4 regions of the Gordonia sp. NPDC003950 genome follow, and region 2 is predicted to be linked to each of the others. Evidence: predicted binding sites of a transcription regulator. Region 2 holds the regulator's gene; each other region holds the start of a gene.
The links. Region 2 encodes LexA, which represses DNA repair genes until DNA is damaged. Its sites were predicted from a motif close to CGAACANNTGTTCG; they were not measured.
Positions count from the first base shown of each region.

Region 1: ACWETB_RS01575 (DUF222 domain-containing protein) is a predicted target of LexA. The motif match lies at 5,430-5,443, and genes of this name have one in related genera.
Region 3: ACWETB_RS09860 (error-prone DNA polymerase) is a predicted target of LexA. The motif match lies at 5,430-5,443, and genes of this name have one in related genera.
Region 4: ACWETB_RS10760 (DUF222 domain-containing protein) is a predicted target of LexA. The motif match lies at 4,683-4,696, and genes of this name have one in related genera.

Region 1 is NZ_JBSGIT010000001.1:324,257-332,217, forward strand. It holds gene ACWETB_RS01550 (hypothetical protein) at 1-880, shown strand, start outside; gene ACWETB_RS01555 (DUF4129 domain-containing protein) at 877-1,560, shown strand; gene ACWETB_RS01560 (DUF4350 domain-containing protein) at 1,557-2,864, shown strand; gene ACWETB_RS01565 (AAA family ATPase) at 2,861-3,913, shown strand; gene ACWETB_RS01570 (DUF58 domain-containing protein) at 3,913-5,202, shown strand; gene ACWETB_RS01575 (DUF222 domain-containing protein) at 5,471-7,531, shown strand; gene ACWETB_RS01580 (GNAT family N-acetyltransferase) at 7,557-7,961, opposite strand, start outside.
Region 2 is NZ_JBSGIT010000007.1:76,346-84,306, reverse strand. It holds gene hrpA (ATP-dependent RNA helicase HrpA) at 51-4,004, shown strand; gene nrdR (transcriptional regulator NrdR) at 3,978-4,484, opposite strand; gene ACWETB_RS07905 (LysM peptidoglycan-binding domain-containing protein) at 4,509-4,814, opposite strand; gene lexA (transcriptional repressor LexA) at 5,415-6,155, shown strand; gene ptsP (phosphoenolpyruvate--protein phosphotransferase) at 6,195-7,868, opposite strand.
Region 3 is NZ_JBSGIT010000009.1:56,046-64,006, reverse strand. It holds gene ACWETB_RS09905 (SDR family oxidoreductase) at 1-241, opposite strand, end outside; gene ACWETB_RS09900 (Rv2640c family ArsR-like transcriptional regulator) at 538-900, opposite strand; gene ACWETB_RS09895 (ArsI/CadI family heavy metal resistance metalloenzyme) at 1,000-1,485, shown strand; gene ACWETB_RS09890 (arsenate-mycothiol transferase ArsC) at 1,510-1,920, opposite strand; gene ACWETB_RS09885 (arsenate reductase ArsC) at 1,917-2,342, opposite strand; partial or broken gene ACWETB_RS09880 (arsenate reductase/protein-tyrosine-phosphatase family protein) at 2,384-3,064, opposite strand; gene arsB (ACR3 family arsenite efflux transporter) at 3,057-4,160, opposite strand; gene ACWETB_RS09870 (ArsR/SmtB family transcription factor) at 4,157-4,519, opposite strand; partial or broken gene ACWETB_RS09865 (helix-turn-helix domain-containing protein) at 4,676-5,112, shown strand; gene ACWETB_RS09860 (error-prone DNA polymerase) at 5,455-7,961, shown strand, end outside.
Region 4 is NZ_JBSGIT010000010.1:43,876-51,836, reverse strand. It holds gene ACWETB_RS10790 (sensor histidine kinase) at 1-378, opposite strand, end outside; partial or broken gene ACWETB_RS10785 (response regulator transcription factor) at 510-1,242, opposite strand; gene ACWETB_RS10780 (SRPBCC domain-containing protein) at 1,315-1,800, opposite strand; gene ACWETB_RS10775 (DUF899 family protein) at 1,800-2,510, opposite strand; gene ACWETB_RS10770 (winged helix DNA-binding domain-containing protein) at 2,598-3,794, opposite strand; gene ACWETB_RS10765 (RidA family protein) at 3,797-4,195, opposite strand; gene ACWETB_RS10760 (DUF222 domain-containing protein) at 4,713-5,975, shown strand; gene ACWETB_RS10755 (lipase family protein) at 6,239-7,561, opposite strand; gene ACWETB_RS10750 (carboxylesterase/lipase family protein) at 7,754-7,961, opposite strand, start outside.

The DNA.
Region 1 (7,961 bases), on a different contig from region 2:
CGGCGTCGTGCCGCTGCGGCCGCTCGACACACGTGACCTGATCGACGCCACGTTCTCGGCGATCCGATTCTTCCCCGGCATCACCTTCGGGATCACGGCCGGTCTCACCGCTCTCCTGACCGTCGTCTCGGCCGTCCTCGCCGCAGTGATCGTCACCGTCGAATCCGGCGGACATCCCGACCTCACGTCGTGGTTGGGCGCGATGGACAACGACTGGGCGAACTCACTGATCGGCGCGGCGGTCGTGGCACTGGCGGCCGGCCCCCTGGCCTACCCGCTCAACGCCGCCGCGGTCGGCGTGCGCACGACGTGGGCGGAGCTGTGGGCTCAGGTCCGTCCCGTCGGCGGGCACATCCTGGCGGTGGCGCTGGTGCTGTGCGGGGTGTTCTGCATTCCCGACGTCGTCGTCCTCGCCCTCGATTCGCTGACGGGCGGCGACGACGATCTCGTCGTCGCGGCCATCCTCCTCGTCGGTGTCGCGGCGATCATCCCGACCATCTGGGTCACCGTGCGGATCGCACTCGCCCCGGCGGCGGTGGTGATCGAACGGCTCGGCCCGCTCGCCGCGATCCGCCGGTCCGCGACGCTGACGCACCGATCCTTCTGGCGCTACTTCGTTGTGCTGCTCCTCATCTGGATCCTCTCCGGGATCATCAACGGGGTGCTGGGTATGGCATCGGAGATGATCTCCGATGCCACCGGAAGCGGCGGGGTGGCCGCCCTCGTCTCCGCAGCGGTTCTGGTACCGCTGATCACCGCGCTGGTCTCCCCCGTCGAGGCGATCGCGACGTCGCTGCTGCACGTCGACGCCCGGATCCGGCGCGAGGGCTACGACCAACAACTCGCCCAGATCGCCGCCGCGCGGGGAGGCCCGCGATGAGCGGCTCGATCATCCTTCTCGCCGACGGACTCTCGCCTGACAACGACCAGGCCCGCCAGTGGGCCCGCGACGAGTTGTCGGGATCGCGCTATCAGCCCCCACAACCCGGTCTGCTCGACCGACTCGCCGACGGGCTCTCGCGCTGGTTCACCGACCGGGTCGGGGATCTGCTCTGGTCGGATGCGAGTGTCGCCACGATCATCGGGGTCGTGCTGGGGCTGCTCGTCCTCGCATTGATCGTCTACGCGCTACTCTTCGTCCGCCGCACGCCACGCTCCGTTTCCGACGCCGAGGTCGGTCCGGTCCTGGGCGGTGACCCGTTGTCGGCCAAGGAGTTTCGTCGCAAGGCCGAGGAGATGCTCGCCGCCGGCGATCACGACGGATGTGTACGCGAGGCGATGCGTGCGCTGACCCGGCGCTCCGCCGAACGGGGTGTGCTGCGCGACGCCCCGTCGCTGACCGCACACGAGGTGGCGGTGCGCCTGCGCACGCCGTTCCCCGACCACGGACGCGAACTCACCTACGCGGCCAACCTGTTCGACGCGGTGGTCTACGGATACCGGCACGCCACCGCCGAGCAGGCCCGCCTCGTCCTCGATCTCGATGAGTCCCTGCGCGCGACCCGGCCGGCGACGTCGACGACACCCGCTGCCGTCGAGGGATTCGCGGTGCCGCGATGACCACCGACGTCTCTGCCGGAGGCACCGCCACCGCATCGACGGGCCCGGTGCCGGCCCCGCCCCGCCGGAACCGCCGGCGGGCCCTGTGGATCTGGTTGCCGATTGCCGCGGTCATCCTGGTCATCGTCGCGATCCTGGCCATCGTCGCCGTCGGGGGGTCCGCCGACGAACGCGGCAACTCAGTCCCCGGCGATCCGGGCAATTACGGCGGGAACGGTTCCAGTGCACTCGCGAACATCATCGGTGACCACGGCGGCGACGTGAAGGTCGTTCGCGGACTTGCCGATCTGACGGTCACCCCGAAACCCGACGGCGACACCACCGTCGTGGTCACCAACACGCCGGCGATGACCGCCGAAACCGCCCGGGCGTTTGCCGAGCGGGTCCGGGGCGCGAGGCGGGTGGTGCTCGTCGACGCGAACGATACGGTGCTGGACGCCCTCGGTCTCCCGGTGACCGAGTGGAGCAGTGTGGTCTTCGGCCAGTCGGGCATCCGCGCGGACTGCAGCGTCGCCGGAATCGAACCGACCGATACGGTGACGCCGTCGACCGCCCACTACGTGGCCACCGATGCGTCGTCGACCGTGTCGTGCTTCCCGTCCGGGTCGGCGAACGATCCGGCGGCGGGAACACCCGGTGCCGAGGTGGTGGTCGCCGATCCCTCGGCCGACCTGCCCGAGACGATCGTGATGACCGGCGCGATGACCACCAATTCCAGCCTGGCCGACGTCGACAATGCCGGGGTCACCGTGCGCACCATGGCCACCGGCGACAACGTGCTCTGGTACGTTCCCCTGCCCTCCGATCGTGTCGAGAGCGAGGACGACGATGAGGACTCCGTTCTCCCGTCGATCGTCTGGCCGTTGTTCTTCCTCGCCTTCTTCGTCACGATCGCCGTCTCGCTGTGGCGCGGCCGCCGATTCGGACCACTTGTCGCCGAACCACTTCCGGCCGTCGTCAAGGCCATCGAGACGACCCGGTCACGGGGACGCCTCTACCGCAAGGCCGCCGACGCCGGGCGTGCCGCCGCAATCCTGCGCGTCCACACCACCGCGTCGATCGCCCGCTACCTCGGCCTGGCCTACGACCCGGTCCGGGCACTCGACGCGATCTCCTCGGACACACCGATCGAGCACGACCCGGCACTGGATTCCGTCGTTGCCGCCGTCGCGTCGGCGACCGGACGCGACTCCCGACAGGTCGCCGCGCTGCTGGTCGGCCCACTCCCCACCGACGACACCCAGCTGGCGCAGTTCACCTCCGACCTGACCGACCTCGAGAAGGAAGTTCGACGCACACCATGACCTCTGAACCCGCGACCCCTCACCCCACTGCGCACTCCGAGCCCACCGTCTCCGTCGCCAAGGACGCCGCCGGAGCCCAGGACACTGCCGGAGCCGCAGCCCGCGATCCACGCCAGACCCTGGGTGCGGTCCGCGCCGAGGTCGCCAAAGCGGTTGTCGGACAAGACCCGGCCGTCGCCGGCATCCTCATCGCGCTGCTGTGCCGTGGTCACATCCTGCTCGAAGGTGTTCCGGGAGTGGCGAAAACCCTGCTGGTGCGATCGGTGGCGCAGGCGTTGGCGGTGGACACCAAACGGGTGCAATTCACCCCGGATCTGATGCCCGGTGACGTCACCGGGTCGCTGATCTTCGACAACGCCACCTCCGAGTTCACCTTCCGGCCCGGTCCGGTCTTCACTAACCTGCTTCTCGCCGACGAGATCAACCGCACCCCACCCAAGACCCAGGCCTCGTTGCTGGAGGCGATGGAGGAACGTCAAGTCTCCGTCGACGGTGTGCCGCGGCCGCTGCCCGACCCGTTCCTGGTGGCGGCCACCCAGAATCCCGTCGAGTACGAGGGCACCTATCCGCTGCCCGAAGCCCAGTTGGACCGGTTCCTCCTGAAGGTCACGTTGCCGATCCCGCCGCGCGACGACGAGATCACCGTATTGAGCAGGCACGCAGCCGGATTCAATCCGCGTGACCTGACCGCCGCGGGCCTGCGACCGGTGGCCTCGGCGGCCGACATCGTCGCCGGCGCCGACGCGATCCGACACGTGGCGGTGGCGCCGGCGATCGCCGCCTACATCGTCGACATCGCGCGCGCCACCCGCAGTTCACCGTCGCTGGCGTTGGGGGTCAGTCCGCGTGGTGCCACCGCATTGTTGTCCACGAGCCGTGCCTGGGCGTGGCTGTCCGGCCGTGACTTCGTCACCCCGGACGACGTCAAGGCACTCGCGCAATCGACTCTGGCCCATCGGCTCTCGTTGCGTCCGGAGGCGGAGTTGGAGGGCGTCTCGGTGGCCGCGGTGCTCGACGCCGCGATCAACTCGGTACCGGTCCCGCGCTGATGGTGCTGACCGGCCGCTTCGTCGCCCTCCTCTCGCTGGGCATCATTCCTGCGGTGGTGTTCCCCCACGTGTGGGTGGTGTTGCTGTGGGTGTTCGCCTGCGCGGTGGTGATGGCGGTCGATCTGCTCGCGGCCGGTTCGACGGCGCTGCGACTGTATCGCCTTCCGTCGGCACCAATCCGTCTCGGTGCTGCCGGTTCGTCGGTGATCGTCGCCGAGAATGTCGGGACCCGGAGATTCAGAGGGCGGCTGCGTGATTCGTGGCAGCCCTCGGCCGGGGTGCGGTCCGGTGAGCACGACCTCGACATCCCGCCGGGCGAGCGCCGGGAACTGACCACCGTTCTGGTGCCGGTGCGCCGCGGTGATCGGCTCGCGGTACGCGCGACCATCCGACGCCCCGGTCCGCTCGGCCTGGCCGCACGACAGCACAGCTATCCTCTGCCCGGGGTGATTCGTGCCCTGCCACCATTCAATTCACGCAAGCACCTCCCCTCACGCCTGGCCCGGCTACGCCAGCTCGACGGTCGGTCGGCCGTGCGTATCCGCGGTCAGGGCACCGAATTCGATTCGCTGCGTGACTATGTCGAAGGTGACGACGTCCGCAGCATCGACTGGCGCGCGACGGCACGCCGACGCTCGGTGGTCGTGCGTACCTGGCAGCCGGAGAAGGACCGCCACATCATCATCGTGCTGGACACCTCCCGGACCTCCGCGGCACGCGTCGGTGACGCGCCCCGCCTCGACGCGGCGATGGATGCGGCACTGCTGTTGTCGGCGTTGGCCGCCCACGCCGGTGATCGGGTCGACCTGATCGCCGGTGACAGGGTGATCCACCGACGTGTCGTCGGGTCGCCGCGCACCACCCTGCTCGGCGACCTGGTCAACGCGATGACCGAGCTGCAACCGGCTCTGTTGGAAGCGGATTGGCCGTTGTTGGCCGCCGAGGTCACCACGCTCACGCGGCAGCGGGCGTTGGTGGTGCTGCTGACGCCGCTCGAACCGGCCGCGGTGGAGGAATCGCTGCTCGCTCCGTTGTCGGTGCTCGCGTTGCGGCACAAGGTGATCATCGGCTCGGTCCGCGACCCGGCGGTGGAGGAGATGAGTGCGCGACGCGACGACGCCGCCGAGATCTACGAGGCAGCCGCGGCGGCGCGCACCCTGATGGTGCGTGAACGGACCGAATCGGCGCTGGGACGCATCGGGGTCGACGTGGTCGATGCCGATCCCGAACACCTCCCGGCCGCTCTGGCCGATCACTACCTGGTGCTCAAGTCACGCGGGCTGTTGTAGCAGTTTCGGTGGGGCCCTTCGTGATTCGATGCGCGGCCGAGTGCCGACGATCCTGCGAGTAGGAGTATTCGCCGGACCGAGCGGGTCGCGGTCGGGGCCACCGTCCGTCACCCGACGTCGGGCGCGGAGCTGAGTTGTCCCCAGAAGTCGATTGGTCCACAGATGGGGTGGCCGATCGTCGGCGTGAACGGTTTTGTCGGTGGCCGTCTTTACAATGATGGTCAGATCGAAGAGAGCTTCGACGGTCATCTTGTTCGAGGGGGCGAGGGTGAGCAGCATTCCATGGAGCGCGCGGATTCGTGGGGATGTGCGCGACGCGTTGTTGAAGCAGGGGCCGTCGCCGTGGCCGGGGTTGCCGCCGGAGTTTCTGTTCGGGGTGGATCCGGATCGGTTGGATCAGCATTCGATCAACGAGGTGTTGGTCGCGATGACCGAGTTGGATCGGTGCCGTTCCTATATGGCGTGGCTGGATTCGTATTTCACCGCGTATGTGGTGAGGTGTCTGACCGACCGGCCGTTGGACGAGTCGGCGGAGTACGCGCAGATCGCGGCCGAACACATCTCCCGCACCCGCAACCTGGCGATGGTGACCACCCGGCGGATGCTGGATGAGGCGATCGTGATGGCCACCCGCCTGCCGAAGACGGGGCGGGCACTACGCGAGGGGCGGATCAGCCACAGCCAGTTCCGGACCCTGATCGACCGCACCAACCTGCTCGATCCGGGGCCGGCCTTGCATCCGAACACCGCGCTGGTCGACGCAGCGATCGCCGAGCGGTTGTTCAGCAGGCAGGGGCAGTGGCCGGCGACGAGTTTGCGGGACATGGTCGACAAGATCGTGTTCCAGCATGCTCCGGACGCCGTGCGGGAACCGCGGAAACGGAACCTGGACAAGCGGGGTGTGTTCACTCATTTCGAGGGGGATGGGACCGGGGAGATCACCGGCACCATGTCCGCGGAGAACATCACGATCGCGGAGAAGACGATCGCCGCCCTGGCCGACTGCGCCTGCCGGAAAGACCCGCGGACGCGGCGGCAACGCCAGGCCGATGCCATGTACTCGTTGTTGTCGGGGACGCAGTTCGCGTGTGAATGCGGCAAAGAGGACTGCCCCGCCGACATTCCGGAGCCGGGCTGTATTCCGGATGTGCAGATCGTGCTGCACGTCATCGCCGATGAGACCACCGCTGCGGCGATCGAGGAACGCCAACAGGAACAGGAGCGCCAGGAACAGGAGCGCCAGGCGCAAGGACGGGGACGGTCCGATGCCGGCGACGAATCCGGTGGAGGTGCACGCCAATCGGTAGTTCAGTCGCGCCGTACGGAATCGAAGCCCGCATCCGAGCCGGATCTCGAGCCTGAGCTCGAGAAGGAACCCGAGCCCGAGCCGGCCACGCATACCGACACGCGTGCGGTGCAGATGACTCTGCCCGACGAATGCGGCTCGGACGCCGAGAGCGCAAGCGCAGAAACGGATGTCGCTGCGGAACCGCCACCCGAACCCGCCGACGATGGACCTCCCGATTCGGCGCCCGACGATGACACGGACGCCGCGCCCGCCGACGCCGAATCCCGCTCGGGCAGCACCGTTTCGGCCGCCGAGATGCCGATCGACGGGAACCTCGGCTACCTCGTCGGGCAGGGTGCGGTCATCCCCGAGCAGATCCTCGATCTGATCAGCCGATACCCGACCACGATCCGACGGATGGTGCCCAAGGGCGTGAATCCCGAGGACGTCGAACTCCCGTCGGCGTTGCCGTCGGATCCATACCGACTGTCGACGGCGTTGGACACATTCATCCGGATGCGCCACGGCGAGTGCGTCATCCCCGCCTGCCGGGGCAGTGCGTTCGACGGGGATTGCGATCACGTGCACGAATACGACCACGAGCACCCCGAACTCGGTGGACAGACCACCCCCGACGGGCTGAACGCCAAGTGCCGTGGCCATCACCTGCAGAAAACGCACTCCCGCTGGCTCGATGACCAGTACCGCGACGAGAACGGACGGCTGGTCACCGTCTTCACCACCCCGGAAGGCTTGAACATTCCGGGGCCGGCGGAAACCCTCGAAGACTTCTTCGGCGGGCTACGGCGCTACCGGTTCGCCGACCCACCAGCCGCGCCACCGACACCCCGGGAACCCGGGGTCATCCCCACCAGTAAGCGGGATCGGCTCGCCGCGAAGTACGAACGGCGACGCCGCGAACGGGAACGCAACCGGACCCGCATCGCCGATGGCGTCGACCCTTTGAACCCGCCACGCCCGAGACGACGCAAGAAGCGATACCCCGTCGTGCCTGATGACGGCGCACCACCACCCTTCTGAGGTGACTCCGATCAGCTACTGAATGTCACAGCTCATCGAAGGGTGCGGCGTACCGAAACGTGCCGCGGATCGGCGATTCCGATTGCCCCTCCGGGATTCGCAGTGCCTGAAAGTGCCTACCCCACTCGGGGTCCGGTGCTTCGATCCCCAGGTCGGCGGCCGTCCGGAAGCCGAACCGGGCGTAGTACTCGGGATCGCCGAGCAACGCGAGGACGTGCTCGCCGGCGGCCGCCGCGTCGTCGATCAGCCGCGTCATGAGGGCCGAACCGATGCCACCGCCCTGGGCGTGCGGGATGACCGCGAGGGGCCCGATGCCGATCGCGGGATCGTCGCCGACCCAGCCGCGGGTGCCGATCACGAAGCCGACGATCTCACCGTCGTCGACGGCGACGAGCGACAGAGCGAGCAGATAGCCGTCGTCGGCGAACAA
Region 2 (7,961 bases):
GATCGGGGGCGGGATCGCACCTCGGCGGCTGCCCATATCCTGGAGGGATCATGACACCACCGGATCGCCGCGATCTCCTCGAGCGGATTCGTGCCGTCGGCATCGCCGATGCCCATGCGCTTCGGCGGCGCCTCGACAAGCTCGGGCCGCAACCCTCCGCGGACCGACTGGCCGGACTGGAGAAATCCCTCGCCGGTGCCGAACGACGGGTCGCCGCCCGCCGCGCCGCCGTCCCCGTCCTGGAATTCCCCGAGGATCTGCCGGTCTCGGCGGCTCGCGACGAGATCGCGGCGGCGATCGCCGAGCACCAGGTGGTGGTGATCGCCGGTGAGACCGGGTCGGGCAAGACCACCCAGCTACCGAAGATCTGCCTCGAACTCGGCCGCGGTGTGCGTGGCGCGATCGGCCACACCCAGCCCCGCCGCATCGCGGCGAGTTCGGTGGCCCGGCGGATCGCCGAGGAGACCGGAACACGGATCGGTGAGGCCATCGGCTACTCGGTGCGCTTCTCCGACCGCTCCGGCGCCGACACGCTCGTCAAGGTGATGACCGACGGCATCCTGCTCCGGGAGATCTCCACCGACCCGATGCTGCGTCACTACGACACGATCATCGTCGACGAGGCCCACGAGCGGTCGCTGAACATCGACTTCATCCTCGGGTACCTGCGACGGCTGCTGCCGCGCCGACCCGACCTGAAGGTGATCATCACCTCGGCCACCATCGAACCGGGCCGATTCGCCCGGCATTTCACCACCGACTCCGGCCCACCGGTGCCGGTGATCGAGGTGTCCGGTCGGACCTATCCCGTCGAGGTGCGTTACCGGCCACTGACCCTGCGTGAGGACCCGGATGCCGGCGACGAACGCGGTGGCGGCGAACACGCCGACCTCGATCTGTTCCAGGGCGTCGACGCCGCCATCGACGAACTGTGGGGCACCGCCGGTCGCGGCGACATTCTGGTGTTCCTGCCCACCGAACGCGACATCCGGGAGGCGGCGGCGGCGTTGTCGCGCCGGGTCGCCGCGGGCGCCGAGGTAGTCCCGCTGTTCGCGCGGCTGTCCATCGCCGATCAGCAGCGCGTCTTCACACCGTCGGACGGACGACGAATCGTGTTGTCCACCAACGTTGCCGAGACCTCGTTGACCGTCCCCGGAATCCGGTATGTGATCGACTCGGGCACCGCGCGGATCTCCCGCTACTCCACCCGCACCAAGGTCCTGCGGCTGCCGGTGGAACCGGTGTCGCAGGCCAGTGCCCGCCAGCGCGCCGGTCGATGTGGACGTGTGGCCCCGGGTATCTGCATCCGGCTGTACTCCGAATCCGACTTCGATGCGCGGCCCGCCTTCACCGACCCGGAGATCCTGCGCACCAATCTCGCGTCGGTGATCCTGCAGATGACGTCCTTGCGTCTCGGCGACATCGAGGACTTCCCCTTCGTGCAGCCGCCGGATTCCCGCGCGGTCCGCGACGGTGTCGGCGTGCTGTCGGAACTGGGAGCGATCACGGTGCCGGGCAAGGGCTCCGGACGCGGCAGCGGATCGGACGCCGGCGGCCGACACCCGGGCGAGGTGCGCCTGACGAAGGTCGGCGCCACGATGGCCCGCATACCGGTCGATCCGCGGATCGCCCGGATGCTGGTGGGCGCCCGCGACGAGGGCTGCCTCGACCACGTGCTGGTGATCGCGGCCGCCCTGTCGATTCCCGACGTGCGGGAACGCCCGGCCGAGCACCGGGAGGCCGCCGACACCAGTCATCGGCGTTTCGCCGTCCCCGGTTCGGACTTCCTGAGCTATACGCAGCTGTGGCGATATGTGCAGGAGAAGCGTAAGGAGTTGTCGGCCAATCAGTTCCGACGCACCTGCGAGCGCGAGTTCCTGCACTATCTGCGCATCCGCGAATGGCAGGACCTGCACCGCCAGTTGCGCGGAATCGTCACCGACCTCGACTGGCAGATCCCCGAGACCGAACCGAATGCCGACGCGATCCACCGCGCCATCCTCGCCGGCCTGCTCGGCAACATCGCGGTCCGGGGCGCTGAGGGCCGCGAGTACACCGGCGCGCGCAACACGACGCTGATGATCTTCCCCGGGTCGTCGGTGTCCAAGAAACCGCCGGCCTTCCTGATGGCCGCCGAGATCATCGAGACGTCCCGGCTGTTCGCGCACACGGTGGCCGGGGTCGACCCGTTGTGGGCGGAGAAACTCGCCGGCGATCTTGTCAAACGCACTCACAGCGAACCGCACTGGTCCTCCACGCGGGGCTCCGCGATGGCCTACGAGCGGGTCACCCTCTACGGCGTGACGCTGGTGGCGCGCCGACGCGTCGACTACGGCCCGATCGACCCCGAGGTGTCGCGCGACCTGTTCATCCGGCATGCCCTCGTCGAGGGTGACTGGCGGACGAATCATCGTTTCTTCGAACAGAATCGGCAGTTGCTGACCGAGGCCGCCGACGTCGAGCACCGGGCACGGCGTCGCGATGTGGTGATCTCGGAGGAGCAACTCTACGAGTTCTACGACAAGCGCATCCCCGCCGAGGTGACCTCGGCGCGGCACTTCGACACGTGGTGGAAGTCGGCGCGGCGCACCGACCCGACCCTGCTGGATCTGACCCCCGCCGATGTGGCCGCCGACGTCGTCGTCGCCGACACCGACTATCCGGGGGCATGGCAGCAGGGCGACACCCGCCTGGAACTGCGCTACCGATTCGAGCCGGGCGCACCCGACGACGGGGTCACCGTCGTCATTCCGCAGGCCCTGCTCCCCCACGTCCGCAACGCCGGATTCGATTGGCTGGTACCGGGAATGCGATCGGAACTGGCCACCGAACTCGTCAAGACCCTGCCCAAACAGCTTCGCAAGACGATGGCCCCGGCACAGCGCTTCGCCGACCTGGCCCTGTCCCGGCTGACGCCTCGCTCCGAACCATTGGTCCGTGGGCTGGCCCGCGAGTTGTCGACGATCACCCGGCACACCGTGACACCGGCGGACTTCGCCGTCGATCGGCTGCCCGCCCACCTGCGGATCACCTTCGCCGTCGTCGACGAGGCCGGCGAGATCCGCAGGCGCAGCAAATCCTTCGCAGACCTCGCCGCCGATGTCTCGGATCGTCGCCCGACACCACCGGCCGACGTGCACACCACCTGGACCGCCGACGGAATCGGCACCCTCGCCGTCACGGAGACCGCCGACGTCGCGGGCCAACGCATCACCCGCCATCCCACGTTGCGTGCCGTCGGCGAGCCGGGCCGATCCGTGGGCGTCGCGCGGGCCACCGCCGCCACCGAGGACGAGGCCAACCGGATGCGGGTCGCCGGTGTCATCGCGCTGCTCGACCACACCATCACCGGACTCTCGTCGAAGGCATCGTCGGGCCTCGACCCTGCGGGGCGACTCGCGTTGAGCCAGAACCCCTACCGGGATGCGAGCGAGTTCTTCGCCGACTGCACCAGGCGGGCCATCCGGGATCTCGTCGACGTCGACGCGGCGGCCCGGGTGCGGTCACCGCAGCAGTTCGGTGCGCTGGCCGCCGCACTCGGTCCGCGCGTGCGTACGGCCGCACCGGAGTATCTCGCCTCGGCCGTCAACGCACTCCGGATGGTTGCGCCGCTGCGTCAGGCAATCGATGAGCATTCCGGTCATGTCGCCGCCGATGACGTCGCCGAGCAACTGGCCAACCTGATCTTCGACGGCTTCGTCCTGGCCACTCCCCGTGAGCACCTGGCCGACCTCCCGAGATATCTGGCGGCCGCACGCGAGCGGCTGGAACACCTTCCGGGATCGGCGGACCGGGACCGGGCGGCCATGAGCGCGCTCGACAGGGTCACGGGGCGGTGGAATCAGCGACTCGCCGAGGTACCCGAGGCCCGTCGCGATCTCGTCAACGAGCAGGCGCATTGGATGGTCGAGGAACTGCGGGTGGGTCTGTTCGCCCAGCGGCTGGGCACCCGATATCCGATCTCGGAGAAGCGCGCGTTACGAACCCTGGATCGACTCGGCTGAGAGGGCGTCGGATGTATCCGTGCCGTTGCGCCGCGTGAGGTTGCCCTGCAAATCGTCGATCTCGCGTTGGAAGTCCTCGAGGGAATCGAACGACCGGTACACCGACGCGAACCGCAGATAGGCGACCTCGTCGAGGTCGCGCAACGGTTTGAGAATGGCGAGACCGACCTCGTTGCTGGGGATCTCCGCAACGCCCGAGGCGCGCACCGTCTCTTCGACCTGCTGCGCCAACTGGGCCAGATCGTCCTCGTGGACGTGCCGTCCCTGGCACGCGCGGCGCACCCCGCGCATCACCTTCTCCCGACTGAACGGTTCGGTGACGCCGTTGCGCTTGACCACCGCCAGCACGGCGGTCTCCACGGTGGAGAATCGTCGGCCACAGGCGCTGCACGAACGGCGACGACGGATCGCCTGTCCCTCGTCGGCGACTCGGGAGTCGATGACCTTGGTGTCATCATTCCTGCAGAACGGGCAGCGCATGCATCGAGAATAGCGCCTCACCGCTCAGCGATATGCGGGCGTCAGCAGCGCCTGACCGACATGCAGGGCGCTGCCACCCATGTCGTTGAGCTCGACGATCTGGTCGATGACCGCCTGCCGCGGCATCTCGGGTGCCACGCGCGCGGCGACGGAGTTCAGCGACTCCCCCGCCCGGACGTGCACCACCTGCGTGGCCACCGGCGTTGGGGCGGTGGATTCCTGGTAATCGCTGCCGGCGACACCGATCAACCACACCAGCATCGCCAGCGCCACCCCGGTCAGCAGGGCCACCGCGGCACCGCGACGGCCCGCCCGACGGGACTGCGACACGGGCCCGGCGCACGGCGTCCCGGCCGGGCGCCTGGGGATCGCGACCCGAGGCCGATCGACCGGACGATTGTCGGCGGGGCGGTGGAGGTGCCGGTGCCGCGCCACCGGGGTGGCGCGGCGAGCCGGCCGTCCTGCGTGCACGATCGCGCCGCGCCGGGCCGTGACATCGTCTCGCACCGCACACCGGGCGTCGGGAAAGGCACCCAAACGGGCACCGGACGGGGAGCGCCGAACCGTCGCCCGACGCGCCTGACCTGCGGTTTCATTGCGAACCAAGGCGTTCTGCATGAGAGTCTCCGATCTCGATCACTTCTCGATCACTCGTTCGAGGAACTGATGTTCGAAGTTCTATCACGCACCTCCGACAATTTCTCGCAACACGTCGAACAAGTGTTTGAAGTTGTCGGTGACCTGGACTAATCTGGCCGTTGACCAGCAGCGCAGACCCGCGGACAGCCCCGGCCGCACCCCGGACAACCGACCGCACGGGACAACCGACAACACCGGACAACCGACAACACCGGACAACCGACCGCACCGGACAACCGACAACACCGTCCGACCACGACAGAGTTTCCGACCGAAAGGATCGAACACCCGATGAGTGAGAAGAACCGACGTTCGACGACGTCGACGTCGTCGACCAAGCGCGGCCGCGGACCGGCCGCCGCCGACGAGCCGGAGGTCCCGTTCGACGCGGCGACCGCGGAGGCCTCGCTCACGCCGCGTCAGCGGGGCGTGCTCGATGTCATCCGCAAGTCGGTGCGCGAGCGCGGCTATCCGCCGAGCATCCGCGAGATCGGCGACGCCGTCGGGCTGGCCTCGACGTCGTCGGTCGCCCATCAGCTGCGGACACTGGAACGCAAGGGACTGCTCAAGCGCGACCACAACCGCCCGCGTGCGGTCAACGTGCAGGACGGCGAGCACACCCCACCGGACGACACCGCGGTCGCGTCGAATCTGCCCGCCCCCACCTTCGTCCCGGTTCTCGGACGCATCGCGGCCGGTGGACCGATCCTCGCCGAGGAGGCCGTCGAGGACGTCTTCCCGCTGCCGCGTGAACTCGTCGGCGAGGGATCACTGTTCCTGCTGAAGGTGGTCGGCGAGTCGATGATCGACGCCGCGATCTGCGACGGCGACTGGGTCGTCGTGCGCCAGCAGAACGTGGCCGACAACGGTGACATCGTCGCCGCGATGATCGACGGCGAGGCCACCGTGAAGACCTTCAAGCGCAAGGACGGTCATGTGTGGCTGATGCCGCACAATGAGCATTTCGAACCGATTCCCGGCGACGACGCCGCCATCCTGGGCAAGGTCGTCACGGTGATGCGCCGGATCTGATCGGGCCCCGGGCCCGCCCGATGCGGCGCTCGCCGAGGTTCAGCCGGCGAGCGCCGCGGTGGCGGCGGCACGTGCGGCCGCGGGTGAGGAAGTCGCCAAGGCTGCACTCGCTGCGGCGCGGCACGCATCGAGGGTGGCGCCACCGAGTTTGGCGCCGACCGCTGCCGACGCCGCCGGCGCACTCGACAACGAGGTGACGCCGAGTCCGACGAGTACGCAGGCCAGCAGCGGATCGGCGGCGGCCTCACCGCAGACGCCGACCGGTTTGTCCATCCGCTTTCCGGCCTCGGCCACCATCGAGATGAGTGCGAGCACCGCGGGCTGCCACGGATCGGTGAGTTCGGCCAGATCGGCCGACATCCGGTCGGCCGCCATCGTGTACTGCGTCAGGTCGTTGGTACCGATCGACACGAAGTCGACCTCGGCGAGGATCGACGACGCGAGTATCGCGGCGGACGGGATCTCGACCATCACGCCGGCCACCAAGCCGCGCCCGCGCACCGCGGCGGCAAACTCCGCGGCCTCCTCGGCCGAGGCGATCATCGGCGCCATCACCCACGGAGTACTTCCGGTCTCGCGGGCCGCCGCCGCGATCGCGTTGAGTTGCCCGGCCCTGATCTCCGGGTGTCGAGCGGTGATCCGATTACCCCGGACCCCCAGGGCCGGGTTGGCCTCGGTGCCGTGGTCGACGAATTTCAACGGCTTGTCCGAACCCGCGTCGAGCGTCCGCACGACGACCTTCTGGCCCGCGAACGCCTCCAGCACCTCGCGGTAGAGCTCGGTCTGCTCCGCCACCGTGGGCGCCTCGGCGCTGTCGAGGAAGGCCAGCTCGGTGCGGAACAGGCCCACTCCCTCGACCGGATACGCGGTGGCGGCGCGCGCGGAGACGCCGTCGGCCACGTTGGCCAGGATGTCCACCGCGTGACCGTCGGCGGTGCACCCCGGCCCCGACCAGCCCGCCACGAGTTCCGCCTCGCGTCGGCTCTCATCGACGGCCACCCGTGCCTGATCCGGATCCGGTTCCACCACAACGGTTCCCGCGGTGCCGTCGACGAGCACCAGGGTTCCGGCGGTCACCTCGTCGAGATCGGCGACCGCGACGATGCACGGAATGCCCAACTGCCGGGCGATGATCGCGGTGTGACTGGTCGGACCGCCGAGCCGGGTGACCAGCGCGGTGACCAGTTTGGGGTCGAGTCCGGCGGTGTCGGCCGGTGCCAGATCGGCGGCGAACAGCACCGAGGGCTCGGCGGGCACCGGCACACCTGGTTCGGGTTGTCCGAGCAACTCGGCCACGACACGATCACGGACATCGTTGAGATCGGTGACGCGCTCGGCCATCAGACCACCGAGTTTGGTGAACAGCGCGGCGAACTGCTCGGTCGCCGCGGTCGCGGCCGACGCCGCCGACGACCCGGAGGAGATCAGCTTGCCTGCCGCGCCGATCCACCCGCGGTCCTCGGCGAGGCCCGCGGTCGCGATGAGAACCTCCGCGGCCGCACCGGAGGCATGTGAGGCACGTTCGCGCAGTCGGGCGGCCACCAGCCCGGCCGCGTCGACGAAGCGGGACAACTCCGCCTCCCGCGCGTCCTCGGGGATCGTCACGGTGTCGTGCACCGGGGCGATCCGCTCGCCGGGGCGAACCACCGGCCCGTAGGCCTTCCCGCCGACCACGGGAGTCCCACGCAGTTCCTGACCCTGCTGATGTTCCACTGCGTTGCCCTTCGTTCGAGGTTCGTATCAGCCGTCGTCGGCCGATCTGTGGTCCGTGCTGTCTCGAGATCGCTCTCTCGGCGGCCCGATCTG
Region 3 (7,961 bases), on a different contig from region 2:
GGATGACGTGATCGACGTCGAGGTCGGTGTCGCGCAGGCCGAGTCCCGGTTCGGTGATGTCACCGACGACGGGGTGGATGCGCTCCCCGCCGGGCAGGTCGTCGGCGATCGCGGTGAGCCGGGCCAGTGAGGATGCACGGACGAGTGCGTGGATGGTGGCGTCGGGCCTGCCGATCAGCAGGGCGCGCAGCAGGCGCCGGCCGATGAAGCCACTGCCGCCGGTGACGAAGTAGGTGGACATGCGATCGCTCCCGATCTGCCGGGCGGGTTCTTACTGTCCGGTAAGGACGATTGTCCCAGCCTGACACTTCCAGTGTCCGATGGCAAGGATGGGACGCCGACCTCGACGGCCGGTGTCATCTCGCAGGACATCGGTGACACTTCTGCATCAGGACATCGGTGACGGTACGAGCGGTATTGGTGGTGACACTTCTTCATGAAATGTCCGCGAGGCAACGCTCTGTGCGAACTCGCGTGTCGCGGTTGCCGATGAGGGGAGCCTGACGCAATTGCTCGACGATTCGCGCCTGTGACGGTTCAGCAGCACCTTGTCGTGGCGCTGAGAACGTTGCGGAGCGCTTCCAACGAGTCCGGTTGCGCTCGGTAGTAGACGTTCATCCCCCGCCGGTCAGGTGCGACCATGCCGGCCTTGCGGAGCACCCCCAGGTGGTGACTTGTGGTGGCTTCGGTGAGCCCGACCGCGGTCGCGAGGTCGCAGGTGCAGATCCCGTCACCGGTGTCGGCGAGCAGGATCGAGACCAGCTTGATCCGCACGGGATCGGCAAGCGCCTTGAGACGCAACGCAATCTCCAGCGCGGTGTCGTCATCGAGCGGAGCCGCCGACACCGGCGCGCAGCAGATCGGGGCACTGATGTCGACCATCGGCAAGGTCTTCGGCATAACCCGACCATACCCGTGGTCTTGACATATGTCGAAAAGGTCGGCACTCTGCATGATGACCGTAGTTCGATATATGTCTCACAGGTTAAGGTGATGGTCATGTCCCGTATGCAGCTCGCACTCAACGTCGATGATCTCGGTACCGCGATCGAGTTCTACTCCAAGCTGTTCAACACCACCCCGGCCAAACGCAAGCCGGGCTACGCCAACTTCGCGGTCGCCGAGCCGCCGCTGAAGCTGGTGCTGCTGGAGAACCCCGGCCAGGGCGGCACCATCAACCATCTCGGTGTCGAGGTGGAGTCCAGCGAGAAGGTGCACGCTGAGATCGCCCGCCTGTCCGGTGAGGGCCTGTTTACGCGGGAGGAGATCAACTCCACCTGTTGTTTCGCGACGCAGGACAAGGTGTGGGTGACCGGGCCGGCGAAGGAGAAGTGGGAGGTCTACACCGTGCTCGCCGACTCCGACACCTTCGGCACCAGCCCGAAACTCCTGGAACAGAACGCCGCCGAGGAAGCCGAGCAGGGTTCGGTGTGCTGCGGTGGCAACGCCGCCGAACCGGCCGAGGCGCGCACCGCCTGCTGCTGAGGGGGTCGTGGCTCGCGCTCTCGCCTACCGCGCGATGCGGTCGGCGAGGGCGCGGATCCGGTGGGTGATGTCGTCGCGGATCAGCCGCATCCGTTCGACGCCGTCGATGCCCCGTTCGGAAGGTTCGTCGGTGTCCCACACCTCGAGGGCGACGCCGTCGGGTGGGGTGACGTCAGCGGTACCGACCACCACGACCAGGTCCACGGCTTGCATCAGGTCGTCGGTGAGTTGCCGCGGCTGATGTCCGGCGACGTCGGCGCCGACTTCGGCGAGTACCTGGGCGGACAGTTCGTTGACCTGGCCGCCGATCTTCGCACTCGTCCCGGCCGAGGATGGGGTGATCCGGCCGGTGACCGTGGGCGTGAGGTGTTCAGCCATCACCGATTTGCCGCGGTTGCTCACGCACACGAACAACACCTGCGGTGGCGTGCTCACTGGCCGACCCGCTGGTCGGCGGGTACCAGTTCGTCGAGCAGGCCCTCGACCAGTGCGCGGATCTGATCGCGGATCGGGCGGACCGCGTCAATACCTTGGCCGGCCGGGTCATCGAGGGCCCAGTCGCGGTAGCTGACGCCGGGGAACACCGGGCACGCATCGCCACAGCCCATGGTGATCACGACGTCGGAGGATTCGACAGAGTCGGGGGTGAGGATCTTTGGTGACTGCGCGGAGATGTCGATACCGACTTCAGCCATCGCCTCGACAGCGGCCGGGTTGATCGAGTCGGCGGGCGCGGATCCGGCCGAGCGGACCTCGACGCTGCCCTGGCGAAGAGCGGTGAGGAAACCGGCGGCCATCTGCGATCGGCCAGCGTTGTGGACACACACAAACAGCACGCTAGGTCGAGAGAAAGACATAAGACACAAGCCCTTTCAGCTGTGAGGGAAGCTCGGAAAAGTTAGACCCGTTCGGCAGCGAGTCCGGAGAGAAGCTCGCGAACGCGGGCATCAAGATCGTCGCGGATCGCGCGAACCTCGTTGAGGGGACGGCCCTCGGGGTCTGAGACCGTCCAGTCCAGATAGCGCTTGCCGGGATAGATCGGGCACGCGTCGCCGCAGCCCATCGACACCACCACGTCAGCGGCAGCGACCACATCGTCGGTGAGCGGTTTGGGGTACTCGGTGCCCAAGTCGACGCCGATCTCAGACATCGCCTCGACGACGGTCGGGTTGATCGAATGCGCGGGCACCGATCCGCCGGAGCGCACGTGTACCCGACCGGCGGCGTGATGGGTCAACAATCCGGCGGCCATCTGCGAGCGGCGGGCGTTCTGCACACAGATGAACAAGACCTCGGGCACATCCTTGGGTACCGAACCCTCCGCCTGGGCCAGTGCGCGTAACCGATCAGCAGCGAATCGTCCCGCCAAGGTCGTCAGGTGCGCGTGCACCCGGGAGGTGCGCCGTAACGCGGTGTAGGACTCGAACACACAGCGTTCCACCGTCTGGCGAGACACCACACCCTCGTACTTGGTGGCCAGGTCAGCGGTGGTGCGGGCGAGCACGGTATGGTCATCAACAGTTCGGGTTGGGCGGTGTTCGCCGCGACTCAGCTGCTCGTCCAACACATTCTCAGGCATCGCGACCTGGCTCCTTCGATACATCTGGGCTAGAGGCGGTGCTCGGGCTGGTGAAGCGTTTCCGCAATGCCAGGGACACGTACACGAGGGCGACGAGGACCGGCACTTCGATGAGTGGTCCGATGACTCCGGCGAGAGTCTGGCCGGAGGTCGCACCGTAGGTGGCGATCGCGACGGCGATGGCGAGCTCGAAGTTGTTGCCCGCGGCGGTGAATGCGAGCGTGGTGGTCCGCTCGTAACCGAGTCCCATCACGGCGCCGAGGAGGAATCCGCCGCCCCACATCACCGCGAAGTAGATCAGCAGCGGGAGCGCGATCCGCACGACGTCCCAGGGTTGCGAGGTGATCTGCTCACCCTGCAAGGCGAACAGGATGACGATGGTGAAGAGCAGCCCGTAGAGCGCCCACGGACCCAACCGCGGGAGGACCGAGGATTCGTACCAGTCGCGGCCTTTGGTCCGTTCGCCGATGCGGCGGGTGAGGTAGCCGGCGACCAGGGGGATGCCGAGGAAGATCAGGACCGACTTCGCGATCTGCCACGGCGAGGCGTCGATCGTGGTCTGTTCCAGGCCGAGCCAGCCGGGTAGCACCGAGAGGTAGAACCAGCCCAGCACGGCGAACATGATCACCTGGAACACCGAGTTCAGCGCGACGAGGACGGCAGCGGCTTCGCGGTCACCGCAGGCCAGGTCGTTCCAGATGATGACCATCGCGATGCAGCGGGCCAGTCCGACGATGATCAGTCCGGTCCGGTATTCCGGCAGATCCGGGAGTAGCAGCCAGGCCAGCGCGAACATCAACGCCGGTCCGATGATCCAGTTGAGCAGAAGCGATCCGAGCAGCAGGCGACGGTCACCGGTGACCGAATCGAGCCGGTCGTAGCGCACCTTGGCCAGCACCGGGTACATCATGATCAGCAGGCCGAGGGTGATCGGCAGCGAGATGCCGTCGAGTTCTACCGCCGCCAGGGTGTCACCCAGGCCCGGGACAACTCGGCCGAGCAGCAGGCCGGCGACCATCGCGGCGCCGATCCACACCGGTAGGAACCGGTCGAGCATCGACAACTTTCCCGCGACCGCGGTGTCGGTGGCGGTCACTGGTCGGCCTCGCACGAACGCGTTTCCCCCACGACCGTGGCGAGATCTCCCAGCAGGACTGACAGTTGTTGCAATGCTTCGGTATTCACGCGGTAGTACACCCAGGTCGCGCGCCGTTCGCTCGTCACCAGACCTGCCTGACGCAGAACCTTCAGATGATGCGAGATCGTCGGCTGCGACAGCTCGAACGGTCCGGAGATGTCGCACACGCACGCCTCGCCGCCCGGATGCGCAGCGACCTCCGAGAGCAACCGCAGCCGAACCGGGTCCGCGAGCGCCTTCAACAGTGGGGTGACAGCCCCGGTCTCGTCAGTGCTGAGGCCGCGGCCGGGTGGCAGCAGGAGATTCTTATTCGACACACGTCAATATTGATACACGTCGATTCAGGCGACAAGACGACCGATCTGGAGGCAGGCTTGTGTTTCGCATCGATATCCACGACACGCTGTCGGTTGGGCTTCGATCGAACCGACCTCGTCGGGTCAGATCACGCTGCCGCACTCAACGCTCAGACGGTGGCTGTTAACAACCCTATCGACCCTGTCGTGCGTCTGGCTATCTCGCAGTGGCCTGATGATGCACCGCGCGGAGTGGTCTCGACGTTCTGCGCCGAACACGGAATTTCCCGGAAGTCGTTCTACGAGTTGCGTAAACGTGCCAAGGACGAGGGGGCCGCGGCGGTGCTGGAACCCCGCACCCGCCGCCCGAAGTCGAGCCCGTCGGCGCTGAGTGACGAGGTCAAGGGCAAGCAGTCGCGGTGCGCGCTGCCCTAGAGGCTTCCGGTCTGGATCACGAACCGATCAGCGTGCATGACAAGATGCAGTCGATGGGCCTGACGGAGGTCCCCTCGACGGCATCGCTGGCCCGTATCTTGTCCTGCTCCGAACTGTCAGTACCTCCGGGACCGTCAGCGTGGATGCAGTCACCTACATATTCGGTGCCATCGAGTTGCCAGCACGCGTCCGGTGCCGGATAGACGAACCGCCGCCACGCCGAGCGAGGCTTCTTCTTCGGTTCACGGTGAGCCACACCGGCCTCGCGGAACACGGTCGTCATCGCCAACACCGACGGAGAGGTCGTTGTCGAGCACCCTCGACCCACTCCCGGAGTTAGCTACGTCGGCAATCGACAACCCCGCGGCCCACGCCCCACGAAGACCAGACCTCACCGAAGTCCTGACACACCAAGTGTCACCGATGGCCTGACGCAGAACTGTCACCTATGTACCGATACATCACAGACCTCGACGGCCGGTGCGATGACCAGTATCGAACGAATGTTCTATGATGAACGGATGGGTTGGAACCAGGGGCCACCGACGTGGTCGGAGATGGAGCGAGTCCTCTCCGGGCGTGCGCGCGCCTCCGACGGTCACGATCGTCCCGGTGAGTTCTTCGGCCCCGGCGACGGTGGGGACTCGCCGGCCTGGTCACGTAAGCGTGGACCCTACGTGGCGCCGGAGATCCGGACCGAGTCCTCGTCGGTCCGCTACGCGGAACTGCACGCGCACAGCGCCTACAGCTTTCTCGACGGCGCGTCGATGCCCGAGGAGATGGTCGCCGAGGCGCAGCGGCTGGATCTGACGGCATTGTCGATCACCGACCACGACGGCTTCTACGGCGTGGTGCGATTCGCCGAGGCGGCAAGGGAATTCGGCATGCCGACGGTGTTCGGTGCGGAGCTGTCGCTGCAGCCGGATGTGGCCCGGACCGGCGTGACGGATCCGCCCGGCGAACATCTGCTGGTGCTGGCGCGAGACAGTGAGGGATATCGGCGACTGTCGCGGGTGATCGCCGACGCACACATGTCCGGAGGCGAGAAGGGGCTGCTGCGCTACGACGCCGACCGCCTCATCGCCGACGCCGGACATTGGCTGGTGCTGACCGGCTGTCGTAAGGGGGCGGTGCGCCGAGCGCTGGATCGCGGGGGGCTCCCGGCCGCGGAGAAGGCGCTCGGTGGTCTGATCGACCGCTACGGAGCCGGTGGTGTGGTCGTCGAACTCACCGCGCAGGGGCTTCCCGACGACGATGCCCGCAACGCGGCGCTGGCCGGTCTGGCCACCCGGTTCGGGATACCGACGGTGGCCACCGCCGGAGCCCATTTCGCCGGACCGCCACGACGTCGGCTGGCGATGGCGATGGCGGCGGTACGGGCCCGCACCGACATCGAGACCATCGAGGGATGGATGCCCGGGGTCGGCGGAGCGCACCTGCGCAGTGGCGACGAGATGGCTCGGATGTTGCCCGCACATCCCGAGGCGATCGACAACGCCGTGCAGATCGCTGCCGACTGCGCCTTCGAATTGGGTTTGATCGCACCGAAACTGCCGCCCTTCGATGTTCCCGACGGGCACACCGAGGCCACCTGGCTGCGGCATCTCACGATGACCCGGGCCGCCGCGAGGTATGGCACCCCCACGCGGCATCCCCAGGCGTATCGACAGATCGAACACGAACTGGCGATCATCGATACCCTCTCCTTCCCCGGGTACTTCCTCGTCGTCGCCGACATCGTCGACTTCTGCAAACGCAACGACATCCTCTGCCAGGGACGGGGGAGCGCCGCGAACTCCGCGGTCTGTTACGCCCTCGGCATCACCAATGTCGATCCGGTGGCCAACGAGTTGCTGTTCGAGCGGTTCCTCTCACCCGAACGTGACGGGCCGCCCGACATCGACGTCGACATCGAGTCCGACCGGCGGGAAGAGGCGATCCAGTACGTCTACCGGCGTTACGGCCGCGACTTCAGCGCCCAGGTGGCCAACGTGATCACCTATCGGCAACGGTCATCCGTACGCGACAGTGCCAAGGCGTTGGGCTATGCCACCGGGCAGCAGGATGCGTGGGCCACGATGCCGCAGGACGCGCCCGCCGACGTTCGTGAACTCGCCGACGAGATCGGGGGAATGCCAAGACATTTGGGAATCCACTCCGGTGGCATGGTGATCTGCGACCGGCCGATCGCCGACGTCTGTCCCACCGAGTGGGCTCGGATGGCCGACCGCAGCGTCCTGCAATGGGACAAAGATGACTGTGCGGCAATCGGTTTGGTGAAGTTCGATCTCCTGGGTCTGGGGATGCTCTCGGCGTTGCACTATGCGATCGATCTCGTAGCCGAACACAAGGACCTGCACGTCGACCTGGCCACCCTCGACCTCGCCGAGACCGCGGTGTACGACATGTTGTGCCGCGCCGACTCGGTCGGTGTGTTCCAGGTGGAATCCCGTGCGCAGATGGCCACGCTGCCACGCCTGAAGCCCCGCTGTTTCTACGATCTGGTGGTGGAGGTCGCGCTGATCCGTCCCGGGCCCATCCAGGGCGGGTCGGTGCATCCCTACATCCGGCGGCGCAACGGGACCGAGCCGGTCGGCGTCGAGCACCCGTCGATGTTCAAGGCGCTCGAACGCACGCTGGGGGTGCCGCTGTTTCAGGAACAGTTGATGCAGTTGGCCGTTGACGTCGCGGGCTTCGACGCCACCGAGGCCGACCAGTTGCGTCGGGCAATGGGTTCCAAGCGGTCACCGGAGAAGATGCAGCGACTGCGTCAGCGGTTCTACGACGGCATGGAGTCGACCCACGGGATCACCGGGGACACCGCCGACCGGATCTTCGAGAAGATGGCGGCCTTCGCCAATTTCGGTTTCCCGGAAAGTCATTCGCAGAGTTTCGCCTCGCTGGTGTTCTATTCGTCGTGGTTCAAGTTGCATCACCCTGCCGCTTTCTGTGCGGCGTTGCTGCGGGCGCAACCGATGGGCTTCTACTCGCCCCAGTCGCTGGTGGCCGATGCGCGCCGACACGGTGT
Region 4 (7,961 bases), on a different contig from region 2:
GGTGGTCTTGACCACGCGCCACTGCGGCCCGTCACCGACGGAGTCGACGGTCGTCGGCGCCACGTTGGAGTCCGTCAGGCCGGAGACATCGGGTTCGGCGCTGAAGTCGGCAGCGTTGGAGATCACCAGACCGGAATTGAGTGTCGTCATCACAAAGTAGGGCGAGGGGGGACGGCGGGGACCGATCGGCGGTCCCTGCGAGGAACCCATGTCGGGGTTGCGGGGTTTGGCCCACCCCTCCGTCGCCGACACCAGCCCCTGGTCGGTGCGCGACATGAGATCCGAGCGCATCGCCGATGTCACGGCGATTCCGGACACCAGCAGTCCCACGGCCACCAGGATGAGGGTCAGTCCGACCAGCGAGATCCGCAGCGGCACGCCGCGGAGGCGTTTCGCCCCGGTGACAGTCGGGGCTGCCGCCGCCGCGCTCGATGCGGATGCCGTGCCGGACCGTACGTGCGACGCCGGGCCTCGTGCACCGGAGTGCACCGTGGCGCTCGGGCCAGCGGTCACCGCGGCTCCCGCATGACATATCCGACACCGCGCAGCGTGTGGATCAGTGGTGTGACGCCGTAGTCGAGTTTGCGTCGCAGGTACGAGACATAGGATTCGACGACGTTTACCTCACCGCCGAAGTCGTAGTTCCAGACGTGGTCGAGGATGCGCGGCTTGGACAGGACCGTGCCGGCGTTGACCATGAAGTACCGCAGCAGGGTGAACTCGGTCGGCGACAGCGAGATCAGCTTGCCGGCCTTCCACACCTCGTGCGTCTCGTCGTCAAGTTCGAGATCGGCGAAGGTGACCCGCGAGGTCTCTTTCGCGCTCGTCGAACCCGCTGCGCCGCAACAGAACCTGCAGACGCGCCACGACCTCTTCGAGACTGAACGGTTTGGTGACGTAGTCGTCGCCGCCGATGGTGAGGCCGTTGATCTTGTCCTCGATCGAGTCCTTGGCCGACAGATACAGCGCCGGTGCGGCGATACCGTCGGCGCGGAGTCGGCGCAGCAGCCCGAATCCGTCCATTCCCGGCATCATCACGTCAAGGACGAGGACGTCCGGTTTGAAGTTGCGGCACCGGTCGATCGCCTCCGGGCCACCCGCCGCGGTCTCGACCTCGTACCCCTGGAACTTCAGCGACACCGACAACAACTCACGAATATTCGCCTCGTCGTCGACGACGAGGACTTTCGCTCCCTGGCCAGATTCATTCACGCCTATCACCTCACACCTCCAGTCTGCCATGAGCCTGGACTTTGACTGGGAGCTATCTGTGAGGTCTGACCTGCGGCGATGAGTGTGTCCGGGTGCCGGCCGTCAGCCTGCCGTGAGGGCGGCGTCGAGCGCCGCCAGGGACTTCTCCAGGAATTCCGGTCCGAACGGCGGCATGCCGCCGATGTCGGCGCGCACGGATTCCGGGGTCCGTGACCAGTCGTAGGTGAGGGTGACCCGGGTGCCGTCGGCCTCCGATGCGAGGTGATAGCGCCACTCCCATCCACCGGGGCGGTGTCGACCGGCGTCGTCGATCTCGCCCGGCAGCCACGCGATGTCGGTGTCGGGAACGATCTCGCTGACGCGGTTGTGGACGACGTAGTGCCCGTCGGCCTTGTCGAAGTACATGTTCATCGCGAAGATCTGCCCGACCTCGGTGAGCGAGGCGGTGTCCACGGCGTCACGAACCCAGTCCGACGGCTCGGTGTCCTGATGTCTCGTCGGATCGCGCAGCAACGCGAAGACGTCCTCGGGCGCGGCGTCGACGAACCGCGAGACGACCATGGTCTCGGCTGCTTGGGAGGTGGTCATCAGGAGTCCTCTCCGTAGAAGTGCGCGATGTCGGCCGAGTCCGCCCAGCCGGAGTAGGTGGGTCGTTGCGGCCAACCGTCCGGCGAGTCCTGCCATTCCTCTTGCCTGCCCCACGGCAGCACGTCGAGCAGCGCGAAGCTGTGACCGAGTTGTTCGGTGCCGCGACCGTTGGTGTGCCAGGTGCGGTAGACCCGGTCGCCGTCGCGGAGGAATACGTTGATCGCGAATCCCTCGCCGGGTGCGGCGTCGACCTCGGACCCGAAGGTGGTGCCGGCTGCGGAGAACCATTCCATCCGGTTGCCGACGCGACGCCGGTAGGCCAGCGCCTCGTCGATCTGGCCGTTGGTCACGATGACGAATCGGGCGTCATAGTTGTCGAGGAACTCCAGCCGGGTGAACTGCAAGGTGTATCCGGTGCAGCCGGGGCACTGGAACTCTGCGCCGTCATTCGACATGTGGTGGTAGGTGATCAGCTGGGATCGGCCGTCGAAGATCTCGGCCAGGCTGATCGGGCCGTCGGCGCCGGTCAGGGTGTGGTTGGTTACCTCGACCATCGGCATGCGTCGTCGTTGGGCGGCGATCGCGTCGAGTTCGCGGGTGGCCGACTTCTCCCGGCGACGCAGGTCGTCGAGGGCCGTGCGCCAGGCGGCGTCATCGACCACCGGCGGCATCGCCTGCGGGTTCTTGGGCGTGGACAACTGGTCGTTCATGGCGGACTCCTCACCGTCGATGCGTGGTGGCCGCAGGCGTGACAACCGCGGCCCCGTACAGAGACCGACCGGTTCGGATCGCAGAACTCATCGCTGCTCTCGCAATCCGCGGACGAACGGGGCCGGGTAGCCGGGCCGGATCTGGGCGCCACCGAGCCAAGTGGCCAGTTCGTCCGCCCGATCGTCGACGGCGCGACGAGCGCCGGCGGGCAGCTTCTCGAAGAGATGCACCCGGATGCTCGTGTCGTCGTCGCGGTACCAGCCACCGACGATGCGACCGTCCCACCACACGGTCTGGCCGCCGTTGCCGTTGCGATCGAAGATGTGCTCGCCGTGTGGCCCGAGGTAGAAGTCGCGGATCTTGTGACCCATCGTGGTGGAATCCAGTTCCGGCAGCAGGACGGCCTGGGGTTCGAGATCATCGTCGTCGGGCGAGACGACGTCCTCGGCGAGGACGTACCCCACCGAGCCGTCGTCGAGTTCGACCTCGGCGATGTCGAGTTGCGCCAACGCCTGCCGCACCGCAGCCTTGGTCGAACCCAGCCACCACACCAGGTCGGATTCGGTGCCGGGGCCGAAGGACGCGAGCCAACGACGGACCATCGCTGCATACGCGGTCGCGGGATCGGGCGGATCGAGTTGCTCGCCGAGCCAATCCCGCATGGACGACCACGAGGGTCTCGACATATGCCATCCCGCCGAATTGGGTCCTCGCACAATGTCTCCCGCGGCACTCATCATGTTGATGATGCGCGGCAACATCGGGTTCGTGCCGCCGTACGACTTTCCCGGGCTCACGATGACCGTCCGGTTGAACTCGGGCAGGCGCTCGCGTATCTGCGACGATGTGAGAGTGACGCCGTCGACGAGTTCGGCGGCGACCGCCGTGCGCGCCGCGTCGATCCATCCGTCGGGATCGGTGCACCACTCGCTGCGGCGGAGATCGCGGAGCATGTTGGTGCGTTCGGATGCCGTCACCCGGGGGCCCACGGCACCCACCGCCTCCCGCAGGAGGTCGCGAGGAAACACGAAAAGCGTTCGGCGCATGGCCAACTGCTTGACCAGACTCCGGTCGACGTAGAGCGCGTCGTCCATCGATGCGGACGTAAATCCGTCGATGCGCGCCCACGCGGCGAGGTAGACGGTCGACGGTGTGGTGGAATGCAGGCCGACCATCGATTCGGCGGCCTCGACGACGGACGTCGCGCGTGTGTCGGCGGCCAGTCGGTGGCGGCGTAGCAACCGGTTTCGGCGGGCGCGGTCGGTGACTCTGGGACGCGTCATGATCACCCGTGCGGCGGTGCGGCGACCGCCTCGATCTCGACGAGTTGACCGTCGTACGGAAGTACGGTGACACCCATCATCATTGCCGGAGGAACGGTCTCGAACTCGGCGACCACCGCCTCCCACGCGACGTAGAGATCGGCCTGAAGTCGTTCCGCCACATAGATGGTCAGCTTGGCGACGTCGGCAAACGTGGCGCCCTGCTCACCCAGCACGGCCGCGAGGTTCGCCAGACATATCCGCGTCTGCCCCACCACATCACCGAATGCGCCGACCGCGCCGTTTTCATCGAGCGGACTGATACCCGCGGTGAAGATGAGCGACCCCGGCGACACCGTCGCGCTGTAGGGAAACCCACCGTCGTGCAGAACTGATGACCCATTGAGCCGTACTCGAGACATGCCGCCACTGTAGCCGCCCGCACCGACAATCCGGACCCGTTCCCATGTCGCCACTGACAGCGCTCGCCTCTTCGCTGACGGCGCTCTCGATATCGGTGACAGCGCTCTGGATCACGCTGACAGCGCTCTCCTCATCACTGACAGCGCTCTGTATTACGTTGACAGCGCTTTCGATTCCGTTGACAGCGCTTTCGATTCCGTTGACAGCAACCCAGTTTCGGTCGCGGCGACCTCACCCCACCGGTCGAGCCGACCCCATCCCGCCGGTCGAGCCGACCCCATCCCGCCGGTCGAGCCGGACGGAGCGATAGCGAAGTCCGAGTCGAGACCACGCAACCCAACGCTGGAATCTTCACCACCACAACACCTCCCGCGAAATCGACGCCCCATACCACACCCCACCGACAGAAAAGTCCGGTCGACGACGAGTTATCCACAGACCAAACGTTATGCACAGCAACAGGATTCACGAAACTGACCCTTGCCACGAACGGATATCCGGCGTACTGTGGTAAACATGACACCGGGGGAACTTGACACCACCATCGACTTCTTATCCGAACTCGACTACACCAACCGCAGCCTCACCCGCGACAACGCAAAGCACGCACTGCACGCCATCCTGCTCATCCGCAATCTCGTCGACCATCATGCGAGTGTGCTTGTCGGACTCTGCGATCACCTCAAGGTCGCAGAGAACGAGGGCCGCAAACTTCAAGAGCTACTACACGAATGGGGTGTCGCCCCGGCCTCGGCGTCTCGCATGATCCGACTGGGCACCACACCCGACATCGAGCGAGTGCACCGCCACACCGCGCTGGGCACGCTCTCGGCCGAACACGCCGACGCCATTGTCCGAGGATTGGCGCACATCGAGAAACGATCCGGCGAGCCCGTCACCACCGAAGAACGCGACGCCCACAGCATTGCCCTCCTCGGGCACGCCACCGCCGGGTTCACACCCGCCGAAATCCGCGACTACGCCAAAAGCCGAGGAAATCAGCAGGCCGATGACACCGACGGTTTACCCGCCGCTGAGGACCGTTCGATCAACACCCTGGACTTCCACGATTCCGATGATGGACGCCTCACGGTCACCGGCGATCTGCACGCCGTACTCGGGGAGAAGTTGAGGACGGCGATCGAAGTGTTGTCGGCGCCACGACCCCAACCCGACGGATCCCGCGATCCGCGTTCCGCGGGTCAGATGCGTGCCGACGCATTGGAGATCATCCTCGACACCGCCGCCCACGCAGCCCGAGGCGAGCACTGCGACGACGGACCACGCATGCCCACCGAGTTGGTCAACCTCACCATCCCCACCGGCACACCATCGTTGGCGTCGTTGCAGTTCATGGGATCGGTCACCGAAGCCACCGCCCGCAAACTGTGCTGCGACGCCACCGTCGGCGTCATGATCGTCAGCAAAGACGAGGTACCACTATCGCTCGGGCGCACCATCCGCTTGTTCAACCGGGCCCAACGACGCGCCCTGGCGCACCGGGATAAGGGGTGCATCAAGTGTGGAGCACCGCCCTCGCGGACCCAGGCGCACCATATCGTCCACTGGGTTGACGGCGGCGAAACATGTGTGGAGAACGGCGCTTTGCTCTGTTCGGCCTGTCATGACGATGTCCACCATAACGGATGGGACGTCGTCATGGGAGCCGATCACCACCCGTGGTTGATTCCACCGGAAAGTGTTGACCCGCAACGCAGGTGGCTGCGGTCGTATCACCGCCGGACCATGACGTTGGATGGATTTCCGGGTGCGGCATGATGATTCGGTTCCAGCCTTGGCTTGCGGGGCCTCCTTGCGTTGAGCTCCGTCGAAACGACACGGCTCGACCGACGGGCAAGGGCTCGACCAACGGGGTAAGACCCTCGCCCACAGATAGATAACAGACCAACCAACCCGCACCCGGCTCCGGCCGGGACCGCATCGGTACCTTGACAAGTCCACAGTGAAATGTGAATGCCGGGAACAGGTATCGCAGCTCGACGGCCCTCTAGTGAGGGTGCGTAGCACGCGATACCCATCCCTCAGGCGCTCAGGCGAGCGCTCATCCAGTCGATGGTCTGCATTCCGAAAAGGTCTGTACCCCAGCGGTACATGTTGGTGAGGAGTGTCAGCATGCTGCAGTCGGTGGGCTGATAGTCGACGCGGGTGCCGCCACGGCGGTACGTCGCGGCCAGGGCTCGGGCGTCGGCAGCGGGAACCAGCGACATGAACGAGTCGTCGCGGGCGCACGATGCGATCAGCACGGGCGCCTTGGGTGCCCTGGTGCCCAACTGATTGTCGCGATAGACATGCTGGAACTCGGGGATGTCGGCGGGGTTCCGGCCGTTGAACAAGACCGACAACGGCAGGAAGGGGGTGCCGAAGTATGCCGGCGTCTGGCACTGTGTGCGGAACACGTCGGCGAGGGCTTTGCCTGCCGGGCTGAGCTTCTCGTCGATCCGCATCTCCGGATATCGCGGTTCCAGACCCAACAGCGTCGCGAAGGCGAACCCGGATCCGATGGAACCGTCCGACGCGCGGATGAAGTTACGCTGATTGACGGCCATACCCTCGAGGATGGACCCGCGGATATTCAGTTCGGGCGCGTACCGATCCGCATTCTCGGCGGCGAAGGCCGCACCGACACCGCCACCGGCAACGCCGAACAACGCGATCGGCGCAGACGCCGACAGCCCCGCCGGAGAGGTAGCGATCGCGGCGCGCAATCCGTCGAGAAGCGTGTTGCCACCGAACCTTCCGGCGAAAACGCCATGCGGATCGGGATCGGCGTTGTTGCCGACGTCGCTGATGAGAACGGCGTAGCCCTTGCCGAACATCTGAGCCAACGGTCCGAGCGCCGACCACGTCGCACCGTCGAGCGGATCACGACCGGTCCACATCGTCGATGGATGGCAGTAGGCTCCGACGCTGTCATTGGCGAATTGGTAACCGACGATCGGCCGGTCGGCATTGTCGCGACCGTCGCGCGGGACCATCAGGATGCCGGTGCTGATGTCGGCCTCGTCGTGGAGTCCGCGGGTGACGTACATCAGCGCGTAGGCGTCGAGATTCCCCGGCCGGAACCCGGTGAACTGGACGTCGACCTTCTTGGCCTTCAGCAGCGTCCCGGGGCGTTCGTCACCACGCAGTCGTGGCTCGACATAGAACGGGTCGTCGGACACCAGCGGCGTGAAGATCTCCTGCGGGCTGGCCAGTCGACCTGAGGTGAAGGTCCCGACCACATACCCGTTGAACACCTCGGCGAGCTGTGGAGTTCGGTTCGGCGGACCGGCGTGGGCCACACCGGCGACAGAGGTCACCGCCGCAGCGGCGATGGCACACAGGACGACGATGACGGCCAGCATGGACCGCAGCACACTACGCACAGGTTCTCCCGGTGTCGGAATCATTCGCGTCGGACGAAACACATTCAGGCCGGTCCCCGACTCCTGACCGCACGGTAAGGAGAACCGAATGAGACGGAACATTAGCGACGTCTCACCGTCCGGGGCAACTTCTCCGGACGTGACTCACGTCACCGCGGGCTCATGCCGCGGTCATCGGAAGGCGAGGACCTCATCTCCCCACGCCGCCGCGATCCGATCGTCGAGGCCGTCGACGGGTCGGTCCTGCGCGGAGATCACCATCGAGGTACGCCGGTCCGGCGAGAAGGCAGACCAGTCGGTCCCACCCCGATGGCCGGGTACGCCATCACGCACGAAGGAACCCCACCGATCCAGCATGCGCTCGGCGACCTTCTCGCCC